Regions from separate parts of the Duodenibacillus massiliensis genome, predicted to be linked through region 2. Evidence: predicted binding sites of a transcription regulator. Region 2 holds the regulator's gene; the other holds the start of a gene.
What was found. The regulator sigma-54, encoded in region 2, starts transcription at its own class of promoters, with help from an activator protein. The targets are predictions, from matches to a motif close to TGGCANGNAANCTGCTTT.
Positions count from the first base shown of each region.

Region 1: NXF97_RS01480 (P-II family nitrogen regulator) is a predicted target of sigma-54. The motif match lies at 1,602-1,619, and genes of this name have one in related genera.

Region 1 covers NZ_OV788642.1:323,050-326,132, reverse strand. The annotation lists gene NXF97_RS01485 (ammonium transporter) at 1-1,172, opposite strand, end outside; gene NXF97_RS01480 (P-II family nitrogen regulator) at 1,203-1,541, opposite strand; gene NXF97_RS01475 (MetQ/NlpA family ABC transporter substrate-binding protein) at 1,816-2,628, shown strand.
Region 2 covers NZ_OV788642.1:1,185,753-1,188,835, forward strand. The annotation lists gene lptB (LPS export ABC transporter ATP-binding protein) at 1-582, shown strand, start outside; gene rpoN (RNA polymerase factor sigma-54) at 596-2,008, shown strand; gene rapZ (RNase adapter RapZ) at 2,057-2,962, shown strand; gene NXF97_RS05420 (hypothetical protein) at 2,963-3,083, opposite strand, start outside.

The DNA of each region.
Region 1 (3,083 bases), 860 kb from region 2:
GCGCTCACGATGCCACCGTAAAGCAGCGTCGCCACCACGCTTGCGGCCTGGATGCCGACCTGCGTCATCATCGGGGGAAGTTCAGAACCGGTGACGGCGCTCGTCGCAAAGACGCCGGTTAAAAGCGCACCCACAATACCGCCCACGCCGTGCACGCCGAACGCGTCGAGCGAATCATCGTAACCAAGCGCCCGCTTTAAGCTCGTCGCACCCCAGAAGCACACGCACCCGCCGATCAAGCCCATCACAAGCGCAGGCATCGGCTCCACAAAGCCGGAAGCCGGCGTAATCACAACGAGGCCGCCCACGGCGCCCGAGAGCATCCCCAAAAGTGAGGGCTTGCCGCGCGCAATCCATTCGCAGGCCATCCAGGCGCAGCCCGCAGCGGCTGCGGCAATCTGCGTCACAATCATCGCCATCACGGCGCGTTCGTTGGCAGCAAGGCCTGAGCCGCCGTTAAAGCCCATCCAGCCCACCCACAGAACCGAGGCGCCGATCATCGTAAGCGTCAGGTTATAGGGGCTCATCGCTTCACGACCGTATCCCAGGCGCTTACCGATCATGATGCAGGCCACAAGCCCCGCAATACCGGCGTTGATGTGCACCACGGTGCCGCCTGCGTAATCGAGCGCTCCCATATCAAAGAAAAAGCCCCCGGCGCACCACACCCAGTGGCAGATCGGCGCGTAAACGAGAACGGACCACACGACCATGAAGATAAGCATCGCGGAAAACTTCATGCGGCCCGCAAAGGCGCCGGTAATAAGCGCCCCGGTGAGCACCGCAAAGGTCATCTGGAAAAAGACAAAAAGAAGCGTCGGAATGGACCCTGTCATGCTCTTAATGTCAATGCCCCTCAAAAAGGCCTGAGAGAAGTTGCCGATCCAGGGGTTGCCTTCGGTAAATGCCAGTGAGTATCCGACCACCACCCAGACCACCGACAGGGCGCAGCAGATGACGGAGGACTGCGCCAGAATCGAAAGAATGTTCTTTTTACGGGCCATGCCGCCGTAAAAAAGGGCAATCCCCGGAATCGTCATAAAAAGAACGAGAATCGTCGCAACGAGCATCCAGGCGACGTCGGCCTTATCAAGTGCCGGAGATGCCGCAAAGGCGCCTTCGCACGTCCCTGCAAGCACTGCCGCGGCCGCAGCGTATTTTCCCCGCATCATCATTTTCATTGTCTCCCAGTGGTTTGTTTCTTAAACAGCAGCGGCATCGGTTTCACCGGTGCGGATCCGCACGGCTGAGGCAAGATCCATTACAAAGACCTTGCCGTCACCGATCTTTCCGGTGTAGGCGCTTTTGACGATTGCTTCGACGGCGCTTTCGGCGACCGCGTCGTCAACGGCCACTTCGACCTTCACCTTGGGCAGAAAGTCCACAACGTATTCGGCACCGCGGTAGAGCTCGGTGTGGCCCTTCTGGCGCCCGAAGCCCTTGACTTCGGTGACGGTCATGCCGGAAACCCCGAGGTCGGAGAGGGCTTCACGGACTTCGTCGAGTTTGAAAGGCTTGACGACGGCAATGATGTACTTCATGGCAAATTCCCTGTTGGTTGTTTTTCTCTGAAGAACGGTTGTTCTTCTTCTGCGGGAATTAATGCAAAAAGCGTGCCAAAACGCGAAAACGCGCGGTTTCTGAAGAAGCGTGCGGATGCACCGGAAACGTGCATGGATTTGGGGAGAGGACTGCACCAAAAAGGCGCATGCGGTATTACCACGGCACAGTAACGCACTTTGCCTTAAACTCAGCCGCACACAATTGAAAACCGGGGGATGCTTCCCGGTAAACCAACATTCGGAGAAAAAGACAATGCAGCGACGCACTCTCACGGCCGCCCTTTGCGGTGCAGCCGTTCTGGCTTTCGGACTCACCGGTTGCGGGGAGAAGGCCCCTGAAGCCCCCAAGGCCGTCACGCTCACGGTGGGCGCAACACCGGTGCCCCACGCAGATATTCTCAAATTCATTGAGCCCACACTCAAAAAAGAGGGCGTCAATCTGAAGGTCGTGGAATTTTCCGACTACGTGAAGCCGAACCTCGCGTTGTCCGATAAGGAACTCGATGCGAACTTCTTCCAGCACAAGCCCTACCTTGATACGTTCTCGGCGGAGCGGGGTCTGAAGCTCTCCGTTCTCTGCTCGGTGCACATTGAACCGATGGGCGTTTATTCCCGTAAGGTGAAAAGCCTCAAGGATCTCCCCGAAGGTGCCAAGATTGCGATCCCGAATGATCCCACCAACGGCGGCCGTGCGCTCAAAGTTCTTGCTGACGCCGGGCTTTTCGGGCTCAAGGATGGCGTGGGCGTGAAGGGGACGCCGGCTGACGTCATCAACAACACAAAGAACTTTCAGCTCGTGGAACTGGAAGCCGCAACGCTGCCGAGAACACTCGACGACGTTGACGCCGCGGTCATCAATTCCAACTTCGCCATGGGCGTGGGCTTAAATCCCGCCAAGGACTCGCTTGCGATTGAAGCCAAGGACTCGCCTTACGCGAACGTTGTCGCCATCCGCACCGGGGACAACCGTCCGGAATTGAAGAAACTTGCGGACGCCCTGCGTTCGCCGGACGTGAAGAAGTTCCTTGAGGAAAAATACAAGGGTGCGGTGGTGCCGGCCTTCTGATGTGCATTCCTGCATCCAACTAAAACGCCTTAGCCTGCTTGACGAAATGCATAAACCGGCTTTAAAGCCGGTGTAAGGCGGAAAAAGGGCTCCGCGCGGGCCCTTTTCTTTGGCACAATCTGCTGACTGCGTGAGGCTTACTCGCGCTTCATTTATCAACATTTCGGACTGTCATGACCAAACTTTCCTTTGCTGAGAGTTTTACCCGGGCAATCCGTGCCGCTAAGCCTGAAGGCTGGTATGCACGGGGGGCTTGGTCATGGCGCCGCTTGTCCTGACATCTTCCTGCGCGTTGCGTGTCGTACCAGCCGCAGTGCCTGCCGGCCTTCAGGGGTTTTTGTCCCTTCGCTGCCGGCCCCGTTTTCCTCCTTTGAAAACCCATTTTTTTTCCCAGGCCGCTTTGTGCCGTTATGTCTGCCCCGTGATCCACAGAGGGGCGGACGGCGGGTGACCGA
Region 2 (3,083 bases):
CCTCCAAACGGCGGCTCGATTCACCTAAACGGCATGGACATCACGCACCTGCCGATTTTCCGCCGGGCGCGCTTAGGCGTCAGTTACCTTCCCCAGGAAGCCAGCGTCTTCAGGCGGCTTTCCGTGGAAGACAACATCCGCTCAGTCCTTGAACTTCAGACCGATGAAAAGGGCAAACCCCTTACGAAGGCCGAGGTGGAAAAGCGGCTCAACGCCCTTTTGGAAGAACTTCAGATCGAGCACATCCGCACGAATATGGCGGTGTCGCTTTCCGGGGGCGAAAGGCGCCGCACGGAAATTGCCCGGGCGCTTGCAAACGACCCGCGCTTTATTCTGCTCGATGAACCCTTTGCGGGCGTTGATCCCATTGCCGTCATTGAAATTCAGCGCATCGTGCGGTTTTTAAAGGACCGCGGCATCGGCGTTTTAATCACCGACCATAACGTGCGCGAAACGCTCGGCATCTGCGACCACGCCTACATCATCAACGAAGGCGAAGTGCTCGCCAGCGGCTCACCCGAGGAGATCATCGTCGACGAAAGCGTGCGGCGCATCTACCTCGGCAAAGACTTCCGCATGTAGCCAGACAACCATCATGGCGTCACTGTCGGCTTCGGTTTTACTCACCCAGTCGCAGCGCCTGGCGGTGACGCCGGCCCTGAAGCAGGCGCTCAACCTCCTGCAGATGCCCGGTCTCGAAGCCGCGGCAGCCGTTGAGGAGATGCTCGCCAAAAATCCGCTTGTAGAGCGCACAGATGACGCAGGCACGCAGGAATCCGCTGCCGACACGCCGGAGACCGGCACGGACTTTGAAGTGTCAAACCTCATGCCCGTGCATGCCCGCACGGACGAAAACGACACTGATCCCCTCGGAAACCTTGCGGCAGAAGTGACCTTAACCGAAGAGCTTACGCGCGAGGTGGGGTGTCTCAACCTCACCGACACGGAACGTGAGTGCGTCCTCTGGCTTATCGGAAATCTCGACGAAAACGGGTTTCTCTCCGACCCCCTCACCGAGCTCACCGCGAACGCCCCGTTTTCGGCTGAGCCTGAAGTCTGGGCAACCGCCCTAAAGCGCCTTCAAAGCCTCGAGCCCGCAGGGGTCGGCGCCAGAAACTGTACGGAAGCGCTTATTCTGCAGACCGATCGGGCACTTTTTGAAGCCGAGGATCCCGAAGAACGGGCGACACTGACGCTTGCCCGCAGGATTCTTTCCCACACCGCGCTTTTTCTCGGGAAACTCACGCCTGATGCGGCCGCCAAAAAGCTTGCCGTCACACCGGAAACCTTTCACGCGGCCGTGCGCGCGATTGCCGGGATGAATCCGCGGCCTGCGGCCGGGTTTTCAGGGGGCACTGCGGCCGCTGCGGTCGTCCCCGACGTGATTGCCGTCAAAACGGCAGCGGGCTGGCGCGTGCGCATAAACGACGCTCTCTTGCCGGCGCTCACCTTTAACCATGCGCTCTTTGAAATGCTCACCGCCGCCAAGCTTGAGGGGAAAGACAAAACCGCCTGGCGGGATCGTGCGCACGAAGCCCGTGCGTTTATCCATGCAGTCGAGGAGCGCACCTCCACCATCGTTTCCGTGGCGCAGTGTATTGTCGACAGACAGCCGGGCTTTTTTGAGGCCGGCAAGGCCGCCCTTAAACCCATGGTTCTCAGGGACGTCGCGGAACACTTAGGCATTGCCGAATCGACGGTGAGCCGCGCCGTGTCCGGGAAATACCTTCTCACGCCCCGCGGTACACTTGAACTTAAGGCCTTTTTCACGTCGGCCGTGACAGGTGAATCCGGCGAAAGCGTCAGCAGCGCCCGCGTGCGGCACCGCATCCGTGAACTGATTGACGCAGAGGACCCGGCCAAGCCCTTGTCTGATGACACGCTTTCGCAACTGTTAGCTCATGAAGGTATTGTGGCGGCACGCCGCACGGTTGCAAAATACCGTGAGGCGGAAGGCATTGGCGCCAAATCGGTGCGAAGGCGGATGAAGGCGTTGGCCGGACAGTGATTTCAAAAGGAACATGCAATGACGGACACGGCAGAGGACACCAAAACCATGCAGCTTATTATCGTCACCGGCCTTTCGGGCTCGGGAAAGTCGATTGCAATCCGGGTACTCGAAGACTGCGGCTACTACTGCGTGGACAACCTCCCCGTGGACTTTTTAAAGGAAGTGGCCCTGGGCCTTAAAGACCACGGCCACAAGAAGGTCGCGATGGCGATTGACGCCCGAAGCCGCTTAAATCTTGCGAGCGCTGAGGAGCAGGTAAACGCCCTCAAACGCGCGGGCTGCGACGTGCGGCCCCTCTTTCTCACGGCCTCAACGCCTGCGCTCATTGCGCGCTTTTCCGAAACCCGCAGGCGGCATCCGCTCACGATTTCCGCAGAAGAGTCCGGCACGGGGCTCACGCTTTCTGAAGCTGTGGAAAAAGAGCGCGAGCTTTTGGCGCCCATTGCCCCCTACTCCTACGAGATCGACACCTCAAAGCTTCTGCCCAATACCTTGAGAGACTGGGTGCGGCAGTTTGCCGGGGCCCCGAAGTCCACGATGACGCTTGCCTTTGAAAGCTTTGCCTTTAAGCGGGGGATCCCGGTGGCAGCCGACCTCGTTTTTGACGTCCGCAACCTCCCCAACCCCTATTACGATCCGAAACTGCGGCCTCTGACGGGCCTTGATAAGCCGGTCGCAGACTATCTGTCAGGCATTGCGGACGTCAACGACATGATCGCCGATATCGAACACTTTATCCGCCGGTGGCTGCCGTCCTACGAAGCCCAGAACCGTCATTACCTAACAATTGCGGTGGGCTGCACGGGCGGCCAGCACCGAAGCGTCTATGTGGCGGAGACCCTTGCCAAGCGCTTTGCGGACTTTCCCGGCACCGTGGTGCGGCACCGGCAGGTCGCCAAGATCCGGGCGGCGCAGGCGGCCCAATCCGCTCTCTCCGCCCAAACCGCCTGATTAAAAGGTCGGGATCACGCCGCCCTTGTAGGTCTTTTCAATGAAGGTCCGCACATCCGCTGCCGTTGCCGCTGTTGAAAGCACGGAAAAGGCGAGAACGCCGGCGGAAATAAGAGAACCC